DNA from 3 places in the Micromonospora ureilytica genome. Region 3 is predicted to be linked to each of the others. Evidence: riboswitches for the same ligand, from Rfam matches in the RefSeq annotation. Region 3 holds a riboswitch; each other region holds the start of a gene.

Region 1 (6,952 bases), 2.1 Mb from region 3:
ACCTGGGTGACGGCCGCGCAGTGGATCCGCGCCGAGCTGTGGACCACGCTGCTCGCGGTCGTGTACCTGTTGGTGATCACCGCTGCCGCGGACGCGGACGTGCGGGGTCGGCGCTCGCCGTGGCGGTCCCGGCCGCTGGTCTGGCTCGGTGAGGTCTCGTTCGCCTTCTACCTGGTGCACGTGCTGGTGATGACGAGCGTGCTGCGCTGGAGCGAGACCTGGGGGATCGGCTTCGCGGGCTGGCGTGGCCCGGCCGTGGTGCTCGGCTTCCTGGTGGCGAACCTGATCCTCGCCGGGCTGCTGCACCGCTTCGTCGAGACCCCGATGATGCGCCGGCTCGCGCCGCGCCGTCCGGCCCGTCCGGCACCCGTCCCCCGACCGCGCACGGCCGGCCACGACGACGCACAGGACCCCGTGAGCAGCGCCCGCGACGAGGCCGGCGGAGCCGCCGACGAGGTCGGTCCGGCCGGGGGTCGATCAACGTACGTCGACCGGCGCTGACAGCGTCCACCCTGGTCAACGGGGTCGGCGCGGCGTGATCCGACACGCCCGTGGTCGGTGCGTCCGGGTCGGCGCGACGGTAGCGTGGGGACGTGCTTCCGGTCGCGTTCACCTGTCCGCTGTGGTGGGTGGCGCGCTGGGCGACGCGGGTGCTGACCAGCCTCGCCGTCGTCGCGGCCCTGGCGCTCGGCGCGGGCCCGGCCACGGCCGCCGCGCCAACGCCCAGCCCGGTGCCAGCCCCGAGCGCGATGCCAGCCCCGAGCGTGATGCCAGCCGGCGGGCCGCTGGCGGCCTCCTGCCGGCACGTGGGGGCGCACAGTGCGGCGTGCCCGGCGATACCGTCGAAGGCCGCCGAGGAGTCGGTTCCAGCATGGTCGGTCGACACGTCGGCGGCGCTCCCCGCTGATCAGGGCACCATCGCGGCGGGCGCGCTGCCGATCCGCGCGGCGGAGTCCGACCGGCTGCCCCTCGTCGACGCTGCGAGCGGCCGGGCATCCCGGGCCCCACCCCGGCGCTGAGCCACCGGGACGACCGTCCCGTCACCGCGCCCTGTCGACTCACCCGCTTCCCACCACGCCGACCCGTGGTCCTCCGTGGCCCGCTGGCCGGCGCGGCTCCCATCGCACTGCTCTCTCCCCGAGGTGCCGACCATGGAGACCGTCGTCTTCTACCAGTTCGTGACCGAGGTGCCGCAGGCCGCCGCCATCTGGTCGACCCTGTTCCTGTTGACCCTGGGCCTCCTCACCGTGCTGGCCGCCCGCCCCGAACGGGACCAGCCCACCGACGACCGGCCCCCGGCCGTGCCCACCGTGCGGGAGTTGGCCGCCGCCGAGGCCGTCGACAGGCGTCGCTACGCCGAGGAGGTGGCCGTCGCCGCGGCCGGCGCGGCCACCACCGCCCGGCGGCGACGCGCCGCCTGGCTGGCCGCTCAGGAGCAGATGGAGCGGGCCTGGATCGGGTACGACGAGGCGGACACCGCCGCGCGTCGCTTCGCGGGCGCCGGCGCACTGCCCACTCCGCAGACTCCGCACACCCCCTCCGAGTACGCGGCCCGGGAGCGCTATCTGCACCGCGCGGCGATGGCGGCGTACTGGCGGGGCGATCTGACCATGGCTCAGCTCGGCGACGTGTTCGGGCACCGGCACGGCTGGGATCCCCGACGACACCCGGTCGAGCAGGAGGCGCTGATCAGCCGGGTGATCCGGGATGCGCGGCTGGTCGACTACCAGGTGGCCACCGGCCGCGAGCGGGCCGCCTGGCGCGACGCCGAGTTGGCCGCCGAGTCGGCTCGCACCCTCGCCGAGGAGGCGTACGTGGCGGAGGCCCGGCTGCGCCCGACCCCGGCGCCCACCCGCCGGACGGTGGCCAGGGCGTTGCGTCCCGCCGTCGTGGCACGGTGGCGGCCGGCCCGGGTGGGTTGAGCCCGATCCGTGATGTGAGGCCGGTCACCGAATTGCTGAACCGGACGTCCGGCGCGATCGGCGTCATTGTTCCCGCGATTGTGGTCGCGTTCTTTCCGGCCTGTCCGGTTGTCGCCCGGAGGCGTCACCGTAACCGGTTGTCCCATCGAGTCACATCATCTGCAATACGCGCAGAAATTGGCGCGCCAATTGGGGTTTACGCAGGTGAACCTGGCTTGGCAGGGCGCGAAGTGGCCAGTAGTGTCGTCCCGTCCGGTGCGGTAACCGATCGCAAGACGCGACGCCGCATCGACCCGCTCAATCGTGATCTACGAACCGGGGACCCATCAGTAAGTCCGGGGTGAATCCGCGAGCCACGGCCCGCGGTAGGGCGATCTTCCCGCCCGAATCCGTCAGCTAACCCGGTAGGCGGTGTCGGAAGGAGTCAACTCCTCGTGCAGCACCTTTCCACCCCTCGGTTGTTCCCTCGCCTCCACGGCGCGGCGGTGCGCCCGCTCATTCGTCCAGTGACGGTGAGCTGACCCCCGGGTCATCGCCTTTCCCGCCCGGCCACTCCGGGCGTTCCCCTGAGCGGTTCACCATCCGCGGGCCACGGTCCGCGCGCTGGCGCCTGCCCGGATACCGGTCCGGCCCCGGTGTGCCGCTCTCCCCCCGATCCGTGGAGGACCCCGTGAAGCACACCCTGCAGCGTCAGCTCCGCCGCCTCGCCACCGAGCGTCCGTACCAGATCGTCGCCGCCTCCGCCGCGGCCCTCGCGATCGCCACCACCACCGGCGCCCTGCTCACCACGGCCGACGACGCCCCGGCCGGCCAGCGCACCGCGACCACGGCCGCCGAGATGCGCAGCGACGTCGCCGCCTCCCGCGGTGACGTTCGGGACGCGTCCCCCTCGGCCAGCGCCACGCCGAGCACGGCCGCCCCGGCCACCAGCGCCGCGTCACCCGCCGCCAAGGCCAGCAGCAACCCGGACCTGACCCGGAAGCCGGAGCGGCCGAAGCCGCCCGCGACCAAGGTGCTCGACTACGACTACGAGGCGCAGAACACCTACTACAACTGCGGCCCGGCGGCCACCCGGAACGCGCTCAGCGCCGCCGGCATCGACCGCACCCAGGAGGAGCTCGGCGCCGAGCTGGGCACCACCGAGATGGGCACCAACTCGGCCGAGGACACCACCCGGGCGCTCAACGCCGAGGTGAAGGGCTCCCCGTACCGGACCCGGATGTTCCCCGGCGCGCCCAGCCCGGCACAGATGGACCGGCTCCAGGCCGACGTCGTGAAGGCCATCACCGACGGCCGCGGCGTGGTGGCGAACGTCGTCGGCGACGCCACCGACACCGACGGCGGCTGGCACTCCTACGGCGGCGGGCACTACATCGCCGTCGTGGGTTACAAGGACAACGGTCGCACCGTGCGGATCGCCGACTCGGCGAACCCGGCCGACCCGTCGTACTGGGTCACCACGATCGACCTGGCCAACTGGATCACCAGCCGGGGCTACTCCGCCTGACCCGGGCACACCGACCGCCGCGGGCGCCGTCTCCCACAAGGAGCCGGCGCCCGCGGCGTCTGCACGCGTGGCAGCCGGGCGTACGCCGTCATCGACGACTCTCGTGGCGGGCCGTGAACCGTGGGAGACTGCGGCCGTGGTGGAGAAAACGGGTGGTCACGCCGGCCGCAGGCCGGTCCTGCTGCTACTGCACGGCATGGGCGCGACCGGGGACGTGTGGTTGCCCTGGGCGCCGTACCTCGAGCAGCACTGGCCCGGTCGGTGGCTGGCACCGGACCTCGCCGGCCACGGCTGGGCGCCGCCGCTGCCGTCGTACTCCTTTGTGGGCCTCGCCCAGCAGGTCGCGCAGGCCCTCGCCCCCGACGACCGGCTGGTCGTGCTCGGGCACTCGCTGGGTGGGGTGGTCGGCCTGGCGCTGGCCGCCCGTGACGCCGGAACGCCTGTGGACGCGGTGGTCGGGCTGGGCATCAAGGCGCTGTGGTCACCTGCGGAGCTGACCCGCGCCGCCGAGGTCGCCGCCCGCCCGGTGAGCTGGTTCGCCAGCCGCACCGAGGCGGCTCGCCGCTACCTGCGTGTCTCCGGACTGGCCGGCCTGCTGTCACCGGACCATCCGGTGGTGGACGCCGGTCTGCGGCAGGTCGACGGCCGCTGGCGCCTCGCCATGGACCCGACCGCCTTCGCCGTCGGCGAACCCGATTTGGCCGCGCTGCTCGCGGCGACCGACGTGCCGGTGGTCCTGGCGCGCGGGGAGAACGACCCGATGGTCACCGACGAACAACTCAAGGAGTACGGCGTACCTGTCGCCACGCTGCCCGGTCTCGGCCACAACGCGCACGTGGAGGACCCGGCCGCGGTGCTGGCGCTGCTCGACAGGTACCGCTGAGCGGCTAGGCCGACGCCGACGCGGTAAGTGTCTCCGCGGGCGCCAGCTCCCGGCGGGCGGCGGTCAGGAACACCTCCGCGTACGACTCGGCCGGGAAGTCACCCAGGTAGCGGCGGCGGGTGGCCCAGCGGGCCTCGGCCAGCGGGTCGGTGTCCAACAGTGCGGTCAGCACCTCGTCCACGTTGGACATGTCCCGGCGCAGCACGTAACCCGACCCGGCCAGCGGGAACCGCTCCACGAACCGGTCGCCCTCGTCGCCCATGTCGGTGACCGCGTACGGCTTGCCGGAGTAGAGGAAGTCCGAGATCACGCCGGACACGTCGGAGACCAGCGCGTCGGAGGAGTTGACGCACTCGGTCAGGCTCAGCTCCCGGGCCGCCGCGCCGACCACGTGCTGGCGGCCGGTGCGGGCCCGGTCGGCGACGAGCAGCTCGGTCAGGCGGCCCAGCTGGCGGGCCGACGCCGGGTTCTGCCCGGTGTACGGGTGGGCCCGCAGGATCACCGTCGCGCCGCGCTCCAGCAGCCGGTGCAGCAGCTCCTCGGCCACCGGCAGCGAGCAGTAGTCGGCGTCGGCGTGGTGCCCGGTCCAGGTCGGCGTGTACAGCACCGTCGGGTGCGCCAGCCCTCGCGCGGGCTCCGGGCGTACCTCGATCGACTCGACCTGCGGGCGACCCACCACCACGAACTTGTCCGCCGGGATCTGCACCCCGGCGCGGCCGTACCTGTCGATCGCCGCCTGCCCGGCCACGAAGATCCGGTCGAAGATCCCCGACACCGGGTTGGCGCTCGGCGCCTTGTCGCTGTCGCCGTGGTGCAGCTGGATGTGGGTGAGCTGGGTGAAGCGGACGCAGTGGCTGTTCTTCGCACCGTGGTTGACGTAGAACGCCACTCGCAGGCTCGGCACCAACGCCTCGTCCAGCGCACCCAGGGTGGGGCAGTAGACCACCGGCGCGTCGGTGGCCGCCGCGATCGGGGCCAGGAACTCCGGCTCGCGCAGCACGACCAGGAACGGCCGGCCGATCCGTTCCAGGTACGGCAGCCACATGGTGACCTGGTATTCGGACCCGGGGGGCGCGGAGAAGTAGAGCAGGAACTCCGGCTGGTACCGGCGCAGCGCGGCGGCCACCGATCCGCCGCCGGCCCTCGGCCGGAACCGCCGCCGGGCCAGGTCCAGTGCGACCGCGCCGGCGCCCGCGCCGACCAGCAGGCTGGCGGCGAGCGCCACGCCGGCCGGCAGGGCGAGCGCTGCGGCGAGCGCCAGGGCGGCGAGCAGCCCGAGCAGGGCCGTGCCGAGCCGGTCGGCGATCAGCGGCGTCCACGCGCGGACCGGCAGGTTGACCGTCCGGATCTCCAGACTGCCGGCGGTGCGCAGCGGCCCCACCAGCAGCACCAGCCCCAGCAGGACCAGCCCGGTGGCGACCAGCGCGAGGTTGAGCCCGTCATCCAGTCGTCGGGAGTAACCGGCCAGGATCGCGGCGGCGATCAACGTGGTCTCCGCCACGAGGTCGGCGCTGGGCCGGATCCGCTGCTCGGCGGCCGAGGCGGCCAGCGCGGCGACGGCCAGTGCCAGCCCCCAACCGGTGGCGCCGGTGAGCGCCAGCACGACAAAGGCCAGCACGGCCAACCCGGTGGTCAGGCACCGGGCGGCCAGCTTTCGGACCAGTTCGCCGCGCATGTCGCTCCGTTCGTGGTTCCGCAGCCGTCGGCGTCAGTTCGTGGACGTCGCGCCGGCCGGTGCCTCGACCCGACCCGACCCGGCCTGGGTCGGCACGCTCGGCGTGGGCCCGTCACCGGGCGCCCGGCGTACGTCGATCACCTGACCGGTCAGGTCGGAGATCAGCACGTCCAGCGACGACTGGGCGACGGCCTCCGCGGCGAGCAGGGTGTGCTCCGGCTCCTCGCCGAAGGCCCGCGTCCGCATCGGGGTGGCGGTGCGCTCCGGGTTGATGCAGTTGACGCGGACGCCGACGTCGGCCCACTCGTCGGCGAGCGCCTGGGTGAGGTTGACCAGGGCGGCCTTGGTGGCCGAGTAGAGCGCGTAGCGGGCCCGGCCCCGGGTGTAGGAGCTGGAGGTGTAGAGCAGCAGCTGGCCCTTGGTCTGCTGGAGGTAGGGCAGGGACTGGCGGGCGATGGTCACCGGGCCGACGAAGTTGACCTGGAGCAGCCGGTCCATGGTCTCCTCGTCCATCTCGGCGAGGGCGCCCTTCTCCAGGATGCCGGCGGTGACCACCACGTGGTCGATCCGGCCGGTGGCCTCGAAGGCGGTGGTCAGCGCGGCCTCGACGTCCTCGGCCCGCTCCACGTGGGTGCCGGTGCTGGAACGGCTGAACGGGAAGACCTGGGCGCCGTAGCGTCGGGCCAGCTCGGTCAACTCGTGGCCGATGCCGTAGCTGCCGCCGAACACCACGATGGTGCGGCCGGTCAGCTCCTCGCTGTAGCTGCGGTGGTCGGTCAGCCGGGGCGCCTGCGCCGCGGCGAGCTGGAAGAGCTTGTCCGCCAGGTGCACGTCGACCGGGTGGGTGACCTTGATGTTCTCGTCCGAACCGTCGATCACCTTGATCGGGGTGCCGGGGAGGTAACGCAGCACCACGCCGCAGTCGTCGGTGGCGGCGAAGTCCCTGTCGTCCTCGGCGATCCGGT
Region 2 (6,952 bases), 5.3 Mb from region 3:
TCGTCGCGGGCGGCCCCGGCACCGGCAAGACCGCTGTCGCCCTGCACCGGGCGGCGTTCCTGCTCTATTCCGACCGCAGCCGCTACGCCGGCGGCGGCATCCTGGTGGTCGGCCCGTCGTCGGTCTTCGTCGAGTACATCGGTTCCGTGCTGCCGTCGCTCGGTGAGGACACCGCGACCCTGCACTCGCTGGGCACCCTCTTTCCGGGGATGACAGCGACCCGCCCCGACCCGCCCGAAGTGGCGGCGGTGAAGGGCTCGCTGCGGATGCGCCGGGTGCTGGAGCGGGCGGCCCGCGACGCGGTGCCGGGCGGCCCGGGTGAGCTACGGCTGCTCTACCGGGGCACTCTGCTGCGACTGGACCGGGCCGCGCTGGACCGGATCCGGGATCGCGCGCTGCAACGCGGCGCGCGGCGCAACGAGGTGCGCCGGGCCGGTTTCGACGGGGTGTTCGCAGCGCTCTGGGCGCAGGCCCGCGAGCTGAGCAGCGGTCGGCTGCCGGAGCAGCCCGCCTTCGAGGCGGAGATCGCCGAGCGGTCGGAGTTCCGGGAGTTCCTCAAGGCGTGGTGGCCTCGGCTGCACCCCCGGCACGTGCTCGGCTGGCTGGCGCAGCCGGATCGGCTGCGCAGGTACGCCGGGGGAATCCTCTCCTCGGCGGAGATCCGGCTGCTCAACGCCGCGTACCGGAACCTGGACTCGGCCGGGCTGACCATCGCCGACGTGGCGCTGTTGGACGAGTTGGACGCGCTGCTCGGTAAGCCCGCGCAGCCGGCTCGCGCGCGACGCGATCCGTTCCAGCTCGCCGGTGGCGTCCGCGAGTTGAGCACCCTCGGCGAACGGCAGCGGGCCGCCCGCGCGGCGGCCCGGGAGCGCCCGGAGGACTACCGGGAGTACGCGCACGTGGTGGTGGACGAGGCGCAGGACGTCTCGCCGATGCAGTGGCGGATGATCGGTCGGCGCGGCCGACTGGCCTCCTGGACCGTGGTGGGCGACCCCGCGCAGACCGCCTGGACCGGCGATCCGGAGGAGCTGAACCGAGCCCGGGACCAGGCGCTGGGCCGGCGTAAGCGACACGACTTCACGCTCACCACCAACTACCGCAACTCGGCGGAGATCTTCGCGGTGGCGGCGGCGGAGATCCGTCGGCTCTACCCCGACCTGCCGCTGCCGACAGCCGTCCGCTCCACCGGGGTCGAACCGGTCGAGCTGGTGGTGCCCCCCACCGGGTTGGAGACCGCGACGGTGGAGGCCGCCGCCGGCCTGCTGGCCGAGGTGGAGGGCACGGTCGGGGTGATCACGCCGGTCCCCCGCCGCGACGAGGTCGCCGGTTGGCTCGGCGCGCTCGGCGCGCCGAGGTTGCAGGTGGTGACCAGCCTGGAGGCCAAGGGCATGGAGTACGACGGGGTGGTGCTGGTCGCCCCGAGCGAGATCCGGGCGGATCCGGGCGCCGGGGTACGCACCCTGTACGTGGCGCTCTCCCGGGCCACCCAGCGGCTCACCACCATCGACCCGACCGGCTGACCTGCGCGGACCGCCGTCGGCGAGAGGCGCTGCACGTACACTTGCACACATAGCGATGTGAGCATACATTTGACCGGGTCCCGGCCAGCGACGGAAGGTGGTTCTCGTGGGCGCAGGTCATGACCACCACCATGGGTCCGTCGCCAATGCCGCACACCAGCACCGGGGTCGACTCTGGGCCGCATTCGGGCTGCTCGCCACCCTGATGGTGGTCGAGGCGGTGGTCGCCCTGCACACCGGCTCGCTCGCCCTGCTCTCCGACGCCGGGCACATGTTCACCGACGTGCTCGGCATCGGGATGGCGCTCGCCGCGATCACGGCGACCCGGCGGGCCACCGGCGACCCGCAACGCACCTTCGGGCTCTACCGACTCGAGGTGCTCGCCGCGCTGGCCAACGCCGTCCTGCTCTCCGGCGTCGCGATCTACGTGGTGATCGAGGCGATCCGCCGTTTCGGCGATCCGCACCAGGTCATCGCCGGCCCGATGCTCGCGGTGGCCGTGCTCGGCCTGCTCGCGAACATCGGCGCCTTCGCCCTGCTGCGCGCCGGGGCCCGGGAGAGCATCAACCTCCAGGGCGCCTACCTGGAGGTCCTCGGCGACCTGCTCGGCTCGCTCGGCGTCATCGGCGCGGCACTGCTCATCACCGTCACCGACTGGTGGTGGGCCGACCCCCTGGTCGCGGTCGCCATCGGCGTGTTCATCCTGCCGCGCACCTGGCGGCTGGCCCGCGCCGCCGTCCGCATCCTGGTGCAGGCCGCCCCTGAGCACCTCCAGGTGACCGCCGTGCACGACCGGCTGGCCGCGGTCCCCGGTGTCGTCGAGGTGCACGACCTGCACGTCTGGACGCTCACCTCGGGCATGGATGTGGCCTCCGCACACCTGACCATGGCACCCGGCGCGGAGGTCGGCGCGGTGCTCACCGCAGCGCGTACGGCCCTGCACGACGACTTCCGCATCGAGCACGCGACACTGCAGATCGAGCCCGGCGCCGACTCCGGAGCGTGTGGCTCCATCGAATGGTGACGGGGCTTTTCGGAACATTGCTCGACTTTCGCCGTAATTTTCCGTGATGACGCACGCACCGTCCGTCACATTGGCTGCAGCGGCCCCATCGGCACCGGTAGGCTCGGTCCCGGCCTCCACCAGGCGGCGCCCTCCCGGCGCCGGTGGTGGTCGCCGCCTAATCGCCCAGCTGGGCGAACCGGGGAACCATGTTTCTGGGGTGCATCCGCGTCAGCGGTAGGGATCTTCCGTCCCGAACCCGTCAGCTAACCCGGTCGGCGGCTGACGGAAGGACATGCTCAGTGGCACCAGCACGACCACCCGCCGCCCGACTGGCGGCCCTGATCGTCGCGATGTTCGCCCTCGGCGTCGCGCTTCCGGCCGGCACCGCCTCGGCCGCTCCCCCAACCGGATCGCGGGCCGCCGCACCCGACTCCGACGAGGAGGGCGGCACCCCGGCGTTGCGCGCCCAACTCGAGGCGGCCAGCAAGGGCTACCTGGACGCGAAGCGCGCCCTGGACACCTCCGTACAACGGCAACAGCAACTCGCCACCCAGCTGAAGACCATCGAGGTCGAGATCGACCAGCGCAGCAGCAAGGTCGGCGAGATCGCCGGGGTGGCGTACCGCACCGGCCGGCTCGGCGCGATGTCGGCGCTGCTCAACAGCAACACTCCCGAAGGCTTCATGGACCGGGCCGCCGCGCTGGACGCGGTGGCCGCCAACGAGGACAGGGTGCTGGGCGACCTGCTGAAGAGCAAGGACCAGGCCAACCGCACCCGGGGCGCCCTGGACGGCGAGATCAACGAACAACGCAAGCAGGTCGCGGTGATGGCCAAGCGCAAGGATCAGGCCGAACGGGCCCTGACCGTGGCCACCGCACCCAAGCCGCAGACCACCGCCGACACCGGTTCCAACCGGGGCACCTCCAGCGCCAACGCGAAGGCCGCACCGCGCAACTCCGACGGCTCCTGGCCCTCCGAGTCGTGCAGCGTCAACGACCCCACGCCGGCCAACGGCTGCATCACCCCGCGCACCCTGCACGCCCTCAACCAGGCCAAGGCCGCGGGCTTCACCCGGTACGTCTCGTGCCACCGCCCCAGCGGCTCCGGTGAACACCCGAAGGGTCGGGCCTGCGACTTCGCCGCACAGAAGAGCGGCTTCGGTGGAGCCGCCACCGGCGGCGACAAGACGTACGGCAACAACCTTGCCGCGTACTTCATCCGCAACGCGGACCGGCTCGCCGTGCTCTACGTGATCTGGTACAAGCAGATCTGGCTGCCCAGCAGCGGGTGGAAGTCGTACAGCGGGGCGCACGGCACCCCGTCGACCGACCACACCAACCACGTACACCTGTCGGTCTACTGACCCACGCGTCGTGATGCCTGTGAGCCATCGGTGATGGCTCACAGGCATCACCTGCGTCCGGGCCGGGCTACGTCGCCGGACGTACCCCTGATGTCGTCGCTCGTCGGACGACCCGGCCGGGGCCGGCGGGCAGCATCGCGGTATGCCTCGGATCCGACCCAGCACCCGCAAGGCGCTGCTCACCCTGCACCTCGTCACCTCACTCGGCTGGCTGGGCACCGACCTGGTGCTGCTCACCCTCGGCATCGCCGTGCAGCGGGGCGCCGACCCGGGGGTGGTCTATCCGGTCACGGCCCTGGTCGGCACGGTGCTGTTCGCGCCGCTGAGCGTCCTGGTCTGGCTGATCGGAGTCGCCAGCTCCCTGCTCACCCCGTGGGGCCTGCTGCGCCACCGCTGGGTGCTGGTCAAGCTCGTGCTCACCACGGTGATGGTCGGGCTGGTGCTGTTTCTGCTCGTCCCGAACCTGCGCCACGCCGGAGCGGTCGGCGCCGCCCTGCCCACACGGGATCGCGCCGACCTGGTCATCGCGCCGGCGGTGTCGACCAGCCTGATGATCATCGCGACCGTGCTGTCCACCTACAAGCCGTGGGGCCGGCGTCCCGCCCCCGCCGGAACCGCACTCGCGGGCCGTAGCCGCACCACCTGATCACATCGGCCGTCGACCGCGCCGGCGTGATCACACGCGGCGCTTCCATGATCGCGCTGCAACCAGGATGTAGTGGCCTCCGGGCGCCGCGAGGCCACTACATCCACGATCGAGCACGACCATGAAGCGGGGCAACGGCCGGGGCGGGTCAGGCCGGGGGTGGGGGGTTGCCGGTGCGGTCGAGGGCGGCGCCCAGGCGGGTGGCTAGGGCTAGGTGAGCGGCCTGGGCCTGGCGGAACGCGTACCGGAACAGTGGCGTCGGGGCGGTCAGGGTGATCTCGACGTCGATGCGGACCAGGCCGTCCGGCTCGGCGCGCAGTCGGGTGTGGTTTCGCACCGTGGTGGCCGGCCACTGGCGGGCCACCATGACGATCTCGTCGGCCTCGCTGATCAGCACGTCCGCGTGGTAGGTGGTCCGGAAGCGCAGCGGGCCGGCCGCCAACCGGTCGTTGATCGTGTAGCTGGCCTGCGCGCCGGGTCGGGGCGGCACCCGGCGGACCCGGACGATCAGCGGATGCAGCTCACCCTGCCTGGTCAGGTCGCTGAGCAGCGCCGCCGCCTCGGCGGGTGAGCATCGGGCCTGAACGGTGTAACTGAAGGTATCGCTGCTGAGCACACCGTCTCCCGCCGTCGTTTGGTCGCCCGATCGTCCCGTACCGATGTCTGGCTGGCAACGCCCGGACGGACACGCACTGTTGTCCCGGCATTCGCACACCGTTCGCACTACGGTCAGCTAACGGGAAATCACCAGCTGTGACGAAGGGTGGATGCATGAAGGGCTACGACCGATGAGCGGGCACGTGATGGTCTTCGCGCCCACTCCACAGCTGACGGTGACCGTGGACCAGCCCAACGACCATCCTGAGCTGCACCTGCACCCCGGCGGTCAGGGCGTCTGGCAGGCCCGGATGGTGATCTCCCTCGGTGTCGACGTGGTGCTCTGCGCAGCCCTCGGTGGCGAGATCGGCCAGGTGCTGGAGCCGCTGCTGGTCAGCGAGGGCGTGGACCTCAAGGTGGTGGTCCGTGACTCCGGTAGTGGTGGGTACGTGCACGATCGCCGGGATGGATCCCGGCAGGAGGTCGCCGACGTGCCCGGACAGCCGCTGAGCCGGCACGAGATCGACGAGCTGTACAACCTCGCCCTCGGCGAGGGCCTGCGGGCCTCGGTGAGCATCCTCAGTGGGCCGAACGAACCCTGGCTCGTGCCCGCCGACCTGTACCGACGCTTCGCCGCCGACCTCGGTGCCAACGGCGGCCGGGTGGTGGTCGACCTCTCCGGCGATCACCTCGGTTCGGTGCTGGAGAGCGGGGTGTTCTTCCTCAAGGTGAGTCACGAGGAGTTGATCCGCGACGGCCGCGCCCGCAGCGACGACACCATGGAGCTGACCCGGGCCATGTACGAACTGCACGCGGGCGGCGCCGAGACGGTGGTGGTGAGCCGGGCCGACCAGCCGGCGTTGGCGCTCATCGACGGGGAGCTGTTCCAGGTCGAGATGCCCCGGCTGGAGGCCGCCGACCCGCGCGGCGCGGGCGACTCGATGACCGCCGGAGTGGCGGCCGTCGTGGCCAGCGGCGGGGACATCCGGACCGCCATCCGCACCGGCGCCGCCGCTGGCGCGCTGAACGTGACCCGGCACGGCCTGGGCACCGGTCGACTGGATTCGATCACCGGCCTGGTGGACCGGGTCCGGCTGGTGCCGGCGGACAGCCGGCAACAGGAACGGACCACCCCCGACGAGTTGGCCGGCCGGGTGGTCGAGCGATGACCCTGCGAGTGCTGATCACCAACGACGACGGGATCGCGGCGCCGGGCATCCAGGCACTGGCCTGGGCGGCCAGGCAGCGGGGCCTGGACGTGGTGGTCGCGGCGCCGATGGAGGAGGCGAGCGGCACCAGCGCCGCGATGAGCGCCCTGGAGCGCGACGGGCGAGTCGTCGTGAACGATCACCCGCTGCCGGACCTGGAGGGTGTGCCGGCGTACGGGGTCGCCGGGTCCCCCGGCTTCATCACGCTGATCGCCCTGCACGGGGCGTTCGGCCCACCGCCGTCGGTGGTGCTCTCGGGTGTCAACCGAGGCGCCAACGCCGGCCGGGCGGTGCTGCACTCCGGGACCGTGGGCGCCGCGTTCACCGCCGCCACGAACGGCTGCCGGGCGATAGCGGTCTCCCTCGACGTGCTCTCGGCCGGCGAGGCGACGGCCGCGAGCGGTGGCGCCGCGGTGGACGCCGCCGCCCGGGTACGCGACGCCGAGCGGCACTGGAGCACTGCGGCGCGGGTCGCCCTGGACCTGCTCCCCCGGTTGACCTCCGCGCCGATGGAGAGCGTGCTCAACGTGAACACCCCGGACCTGCCGCACGGGCAACTGCGCGGGGTGCGGCGAGGCACCCTGGCCAGCTTCGGTCAGGTGCAGATGACG
Region 3 (6,952 bases):
GGCGCCCGGCGGTCGGTTGCAAAGGAGTCGGTGCCGGTGGCAACCATGCCCCCTCATCGTCACGACCTGACTGCGTCTGCTCGCTCTGGTGGCCTGCGCCGCGTCGCGCACCGGGTGCTCGTCCTGGTCGCTGCCGCAGCGGTCGGCGCCGGTCTGCTGACCGCGCCGGCACATGCCGCGCCCACGGTCGACGAGATCGAGGCGCAGATCGACAAGAAGTGGGAGCAGTTGGAGCCCACCATCGAGCAGTACAACAAGGTCCGGGCGCAGCTGAAGGTCAACCGGCAGAAGTCGGCGAACCTGCAGAAGAAGATCGAGCCGCTGGCGCTGCAGAGCGAGCTGGCGCTCAACCGGGTCGGCGATCTCGCCTCCCGCTACTACATCTCGGGCCCGTCGCAAGACATCGGCGCGCTGCTGGTCAGCGCCAAGCCGGACACGCTCACCGAGCAGCTCACCATCCTCGACCGGCTCGCCGCGCGGGAGCGCAAGGAGGTCGAGGGCGTGCTGGCCGTACGGGCCAAGTACGACGGTGAGAAGCAAAAGCTGGACGCGCTGATCGTCACCCAGACCAAGCAGCAGAACGAGCTGGCGGCCAAGAAGAAGCAGATCGACGCCGAGATCAAGCAACTCGAGGCGTCGATGCCGAAGACCACCGTCAAGACCGCGGCCTGCCCGACGATCAACGGAGTGTTCAGCGCGGCCGCCCGCACCGCGATCAAGACCGCCTGCGGCAAGGTCGGCAAGCCGTACGTCTGGGGTGCCACCGGGCCGAACTCGTTCGACTGCTCGGGACTGACCCAGTACGCCTACAAGGCGGCCGGGATCTACCTAACCCACCACACCGGTGACCAGTGGAACGAGGGCAAGGCCGTTTCGCGAGCCGACGCCCGGCCCGGTGACCTGGTCTTCTTCTTCTCCGGCCTGAGTCATGTCGGGCTCTATCTGGGCAACAACACAATGGTGCACGCGCCACGTGCCGGCAAACCGGTGCAGGTGTCCAGCATCAACACCATGCCCGTCGCCGGGTTCCGTAGACCCGGCTGATCCACCCAGCGCCAACACGACGGCCCCCGGTCACCGACCGGGGGCCGTCGTGGTTTCTCAGCGGGGCGCTCCCACCGGGGATGGCAGCAGCTGCACGTCGGCGAGGTCGACGTACATGATCCGGTGGCCGAACTGGATCTGCGCGTAGCGGTTCTTGCCGCGAATCACCGTCCAGTCGCCGGGCGAGGAGCCGTCGACGGTGCTGGCCCGGTAGTACTCGCCAGCCAGCACCGCGCCGACGGCGTACCGCTGCCCGGCGGTCAGGGTGTACTGCAGCGGCGAGATCGCCTGGTAGGGCACCCCGTCCGGGTACGCCGACTGCTCCGGGTAGGCCCGTCCGTACACCGGAATGGTGGTCCGGCCGGGCTTCGGGGTGGCCACGACACCGACGGTCCAGCTGGCGGTCGGCGCGGACGCCGGGTTGTGGAACCAGGCCCGCTGCCCGAGGTACCAGATCGCCGTCCAGTCGCCCTGCCGTCCGGCCAGCGCGTACGTCTGCCCGGCGGAGGCCCGGGCACCGTGGTCCGACACGGCCATCGTGTTCGGGGTGCCGTCCGGGCGGAGCGCGATGTCGTTGACCAGTGGCGCGTCCGCGGACGGTGCGCTGCGCAGCACGACCGCCGAGGAGCCGCGCGGCGCGCACGGGACGCCTGCGGTGACGCAGTCGGTGAACGCCGGCCGGTTGGTGGCGTAGTCCGGGTAGATCCGGACCAGCCCGGTGGCCGGGGTGCCGGTGTCCAGTCGAGGTGCGTGCAGCAGGTCGAAGTAGTGCGTCCAGTCCCAGTACGGCCCCGGATCCCAGTGCATTCCCCGCACTGTCGAGGGGATGGTGCCGGGCACGTTGTCGTGGCCGATGATGTGTTGGCGGTCCAGTGGGATGCCCAGCCGCAGCGCCAGGTGCCGGACCAGCTTCGCCGAGGTCCGGTACATCGCCTCGGTGTACCAGGTGCCCTGCGCCGCGAAGCCCTCGTGTTCCAGACCGATCGACTTGGCGTTGACGTACCAGTTGCCGGCGTGCCAGCCGACGTCAGTGGTCCGCACGTGCTGGGCGATGTGCCCGTCGACCGAGCGCAGCGAGTAGTGCCAGCTCACGTAGGTCGGATCCTGGACGAGTTGCAGTGTCGTCGCCCAACTCGCCTCGGTGTCGTGGATGACGATGTACTCGATCTTCTGCCGCGCGGGCCGGTCGGAGAGGTCGTGGTTGCCGTAGTCCCCGTCGCCGAACGCCTCGTAGGGCGCCGGGATCCATTCACAGGAGATGGTGCGGGGGCACTCCACCCCGTCCGGGCGGGCCAGCCGGCGCAGACCCAGCCGGTCCAACCAGGAACGCTCGGGCCGCACCGTACGGGCCGGCAGGGTGATCCGCTGGCCGTCGTCGGTCACCCGGGTCTGGCCCGCGCCGATGGTGGTGAAGACCTCGTCGGCGAAGGCCGCGGCGGCGTCGGCGCTGTCCGCGCCGGAGTAGCGGGCCACCGCGCCGTACCAGGCCGCCGGGTCGGTGTCCGCGCCGACCGGCGCGTTCAGATCCCGTTGGTACGCGCTCAGCAGCGCGGCCCCACCCCGGATGTTGAGGCCCGCGTCGGTGCGCAGTGCCTCGGGGGTGGCACCGGTCAGCGTGGCGGCGGCGTCCACGGTCTGCAACGCGGCGGTGGACGGCGCGGGGGCCTCGACGGGCCGGGGCGCGGGCACCCGGGCGGGACGGGAGTCGTCGCCGCGTGGGTCCTCGGCGCCGGCGTCGTGGTGACCGCGCCCCGGTAGGGCAGCCACGTGCCGGGCGTCGGTCAGGTGCATCGGGCCGTACCCGCCACTGGTGCTCGGTGTGCCGGCGTTGGTGTCCCAGCGCGACTCCAGGTAGGAGACGCCGAGCAGCACGACGGTCGGCACGCCGTACTCGGTGGCCGCGGCGGCGTACTGGTGTTGGCGGTCGGTGGTGGGCGCGGCGGCGGCCGGGCCGACGGAGAGCGGCACCGTGGTCGCGGCGGCGACCACGGTGGCGGCGAGCAGTGCCCGCCAGCCGGTCGACAGGGTTGGATGGTGCATCGAACCCCCTAGATTCTCGCGGAGTGAGGTCAGGTCACCATCGCGCCGCCCGGGAGGTCAGGTCAATACCTTTCCATCTATCGAAGCATGCGGAAAGAATTCTTCACACACGGTCGGTGACCTCGTCCAATCCGTACGGAGTGTCACGGCCGCATGGGTTGCGGATCGGTAACAAGCGTCTCTACTCTGGTCATTCGTCGGCCCGACAGCAGCTCCGCCCAGCCCGGGCGGTAACGGACCGACACCGCCGAGTCGTTTCCGAGCGAACCGGGGACCCAGGTCCCTCGGGGTGAATCCGCAGCCACTGCGGTAGGGCGCCGACTTCCCGCCCGAACCCGTCAGCTAACCCGGTAGGCGGTCAGGAAGAAGGAGTACGGAACCCCGGTGGCACTCCATGCCCCGCGGCCGTCGTCCGAGCGGTCGGCATCAGCCGGCCCGCCGTCGATCGTGCCGCGCCCACGCTGGTCCCGCTTCACCACCGCACTCGCCGCGCTGGCCGGCATCGCCGTCGTCCTGACCGGCACTGCCACGGCGGCCCACGCAGACCCGTCCGTCGCCGAGATCGAGCGCCAGATCGACGCCGACTGGAACAAGCTCGAACCGATCATCGAACGGCACAACGCCACTCGCACCGACCTCGCCGCGAAGCGCAAGCAGGCCGACGCGCTGGCCGCCCGGATCACCCCGCTGGAGCGTCAGGTCGACGCCGCGATGGACAAGGTCAGCGCCCTGGCCGTACGCGCCTACATGGGTGAGAACGTCTCGACAGTCAACGCGATGCTGGGGAGCCGGTCGCCGAGCGAGGTGGTCGGTCAGCTCGAAATGCTCGACCGCTTCGCGCACAACCAGCAGAAGGACGTACGCCAGGTGGCCGACCTGCGCGACCAGCTGGCCGCGCAGAAGGCGCCGCTGGACGAGATGGTGGCCCAGCTGGCCCGCACCGAAGCTCAGCTGGCGGCGAAGAAGAAGCAGATCAACGACGAGATCGACCGCCTGCAGAAGCTGCGCCTCAAGGTGTACGGCAGCGGCGGCGGCGGCCCGCTGCGCCCAGCGCCCTGCCCGGGCAGCTACCCCGGCGGCGCCGCGGGCACCGCTGTCAAGTTCGCCTGCGCGCAGATCGGCAAGCCCTACGTCTGGGGTGCCGAGGGTCCGAACTCGTACGACTGCTCCGGGCTGATGCTGGCCGCCTGGGCGAAGGCCGGTGTGTCGCTGCCGCACAACGCCGCCGCGCAGAGCCGCGTCACGAAGGACGTCAGCAAGGGCGACCTGCGCCCCGGCGACCTGGTCTTCTACTACAGCGACATCCACCACGTCGGCATGTACGTCGGCGGCGGCTGGGTGGTGCACGCCTCGCAGGCCGGTCAACCGGTCAAGATGAAGAAGGTCGACGACGGCCCGATCCACAGCTACGGCCGCCCGGGCTGACCCCGGGTGATCGAAGGGCCCGCCGCGATCCGTCGCGGCGGGCCCTTGTCGTCGTGGTTCTAGCGGGTGAACCTCAGCGGGTTGGCCAGGTGCGCCAGTGCTGCCAGGCGCGGCTGGGCGTCGGCCCCCGCTGGCCCTGGTAGCGCGAGCCGTAGACCGCCGAGCCGTACGGGTGCTCGGCCGGCGAGGAGAGCCGGAAGATGCAGAGCTGCCCGATCTTCATGCCCGGCCACAGGGTGATCGGCAGGTTCGCCACGTTCGAGAGTTCCAGGGTCACGTGACCGGAGAAGCCCGGGTCGATGAAACCGGCGGTGGAGTGCGTGAGCAGCCCGAGCCGGCCCAGGGAGCTCTTGCCCTCCAGTCGGCCGGCGAGTTGGTCACCCAGCGAGATGACCTCCAGCGTCGAGGCGAGCACGAACTCCCCCGGGTGCAGCACGAACGGCTCGCCGTCGGGGACCTCGACCACCGATGTCAGGTCGTCCTGCTGCATGGCGGGGTCGATGTGGGTGTAGAGGTGGTTGTTGAAGACCCGGAACAGCCGGTCGAGTCGGACGTCGATGCTGGACGGTTGGACCAGGGTGGGCTCGAACGGCTCCAGGCCCAGCGTGCCGGCCTTGATCTCGGAGACCAGGTCGCGGTCGGAGAGCAGCATCGGACCACCATAGCCGCGTTGCCAAAAGTGGCCGGATTCGGTGCCGGTGACCAGCGCGTCGAGGTCGCCGCTCGTACATTTGTTCGATAGAATGCCCGCATGGCTTCCTGGTCCGAATTCGCCGCCGACGAGCCCCGACTCGCCGACGGGATCCGCGTTCTCCTCCAGCAGTACGGGCCGGGCTTCGGCTATCTGGCCACGGTCCGCGCCGACGGCGGGCCCCGCGTCCATCCGGTCTCCCCGGTCATCACCGCCGAAGGGCTGTTCTGCTTCATCATCGACTCGCCCAAGCGCCGCGACCTCGAACGAGACGGCCGTTACGCGCTGCACTCGTTCCCGCCGGAGGAGAGCGACGACGAGGCGTACGTGGCGGGCCGCGCCCGTCCGGTGACCGATCCGGTCCGGCTGGCGCAGCTGGCGCAGAGCGCCCGGGCCGAGCCGCAGGTCGACTGGCGGCTCTTCGAGTTCACCGTCGACGTGGCGATGCTCACCCGCCGCGAGCAGCACATCGCGGGCATTCCGGGCCTCGCGCCGGGTCGGCCGGCCGTTCGGGTCTGGCTCGACCCGCACGCCCCGTCGGCTGCCGCCGCCCCACTTGCCGTCCCGCAGGCGCGCCCGACCCGCCTCAGCCGCGACGTCCAGTGCACGGCCGCCTGACCATGATCTGAAGATCATCGGCGCGCTGGCTCCGTCGTCACGGAGCCGGCGCCCGGCCGTACGCCCCGCCCTGCACCGCGCCCTGCACCCGTCCGCCCCGACGCTGCATGATCAACTCGGTTTCGGTGAAACCGCGGTGTCCCGGCGCTTCGGATGCCCCGACTTCCAGAAAGCCGAGTGGATCAACCGGACCGACCCGGGCGGTGCGGTACGCGAACAGCAACGGCGGGCGGGGGTACCTGGGTGCACGGGCTCGACCACTCGGGTACAGTGGTGCCGCTTGCGGGTGTAGTTCAATGGCAGAACATCAGCTTCCCAAGCTGACAGTGCGGGTTCGATTCCCGTCACCCGCTCCACCGCGAAGGCCCTGGCCAGGACGAGAGTCCCAGCCAGGGCCTTCGATGCTGTTGCGGCCAGCAGCGCTCGCGGCCGACAAGACCCTGAGGGCCCCGAACCCCGGCCGTTCCAGCGTTAACCTCGCTGGCCTCCCAGAGCGTTCAAGTGGTGGGAGGTACACACACGATGCAACGACCTCGGGAACTGGCGCCACCGGAAGGCTTCGCCGAGTTCGTCGCGGCGCGCTCCGATGCACTGCTGCGTTCGGCCTGGCTGCTCACCGGTGACGCCGGGCGCGCCGAGGACCTGTTGCAGACGGTCCTGGCAGACGTCTGGCGGCGCTGGGCCACGATCAGGAGCGCCGGGCATCCCGAGGCGTACCTGCGCCGAGCGTTGTTCACCACCTACGTCTCCTGGTGGCGGCGGCGCTGGCGCAGCGAGATTCCAAGCCAGCCACCGGACGGGCCCTCACGTGGCGACGTGGCAGGGGAGTCCGTTGACCGGGACGCGGTACGCCGCGCGTTGGCCCGGCTCAGCCGGCAGCAGCGGGCGATCGTGGTGCTCCGCTACGTCGAGGACCTGACGGTGCAGCGGACAGCGGAAGTGCTCGGCTGCTCGCACAACACGGTCAAGGTGCAGGCCTTCCGTGCCCTACGGATTCTGCGTACCGATCCGAATCTTGAGCTGTTTGCCGCTTGGAGGTCGCGAAGTGACGCGTGAAGATGAGGACATCAGGCTCCTGTTGACAAGCGCCGTTCCCCCACTGACGCCACCACCGGATCGGGTTGTCGAGGTGGC

What was found. Region 3 has a riboswitch for cyclic di-AMP ahead of IW248_RS33765 (C40 family peptidase). Riboswitches for the same ligand answer to the same signal wherever they lie in the genome.
Region 1: another riboswitch for cyclic di-AMP. It lies ahead of IW248_RS15030 (C39 family peptidase); the one in region 3 lies ahead of IW248_RS33765 (C40 family peptidase).
Region 2: another riboswitch for cyclic di-AMP. It lies ahead of IW248_RS00610 (coiled-coil domain-containing protein); the one in region 3 lies ahead of IW248_RS33765 (C40 family peptidase).

Annotation. Positions count from the first base shown of each region.
Region 1 is NZ_JADOTX010000001.1:3,363,333-3,370,284, reverse strand. Features, by position in the region: gene IW248_RS15045 (acyltransferase family protein) at 1-501, shown strand, start outside; gene IW248_RS15040 (hypothetical protein) at 594-1,019, shown strand; gene IW248_RS15035 (hypothetical protein) at 1,152-1,922, shown strand; cyclic di-AMP (ydaO/yuaA leader) riboswitch at 2,207-2,348, shown strand; gene IW248_RS15030 (C39 family peptidase) at 2,581-3,429, shown strand; gene IW248_RS15025 (alpha/beta fold hydrolase) at 3,566-4,312, shown strand; gene IW248_RS15020 (CDP-glycerol glycerophosphotransferase family protein) at 4,317-5,987, opposite strand; gene IW248_RS15015 (bifunctional cytidylyltransferase/SDR family oxidoreductase) at 6,021-6,952, opposite strand, start outside.
Region 2 is NZ_JADOTX010000001.1:117,266-124,217, reverse strand. Features, by position in the region: gene IW248_RS00620 (HelD family protein) at 1-1,520, shown strand, start outside; gene IW248_RS00615 (cation diffusion facilitator family transporter) at 1,627-2,544, shown strand; cyclic di-AMP (ydaO/yuaA leader) riboswitch at 2,689-2,820, shown strand; gene IW248_RS00610 (coiled-coil domain-containing protein) at 2,826-3,890, shown strand; gene IW248_RS00605 (hypothetical protein) at 4,033-4,536, shown strand; gene IW248_RS00600 (SRPBCC family protein) at 4,685-5,152, opposite strand; gene IW248_RS00595 (PfkB family carbohydrate kinase) at 5,325-6,302, shown strand; gene surE (5'/3'-nucleotidase SurE) at 6,299-6,952, shown strand, end outside.
Region 3 is NZ_JADOTX010000001.1:5,426,450-5,433,401, reverse strand. Features, by position in the region: gene IW248_RS24845 (C40 family peptidase) at 31-1,044, shown strand; gene IW248_RS24840 (N-acetylmuramoyl-L-alanine amidase) at 1,102-3,084, opposite strand; cyclic di-AMP (ydaO/yuaA leader) riboswitch at 3,320-3,455, shown strand; gene IW248_RS33765 (C40 family peptidase) at 3,469-4,509, shown strand; gene dcd (dCTP deaminase) at 4,583-5,161, opposite strand; gene IW248_RS24825 (pyridoxamine 5'-phosphate oxidase family protein) at 5,261-5,818, shown strand; tRNA gene IW248_RS24820 (tRNA-Gly) at 6,101-6,174, shown strand; gene IW248_RS24815 (SigE family RNA polymerase sigma factor) at 6,341-6,874, shown strand; gene IW248_RS24810 (hypothetical protein) at 6,864-6,952, shown strand, end outside.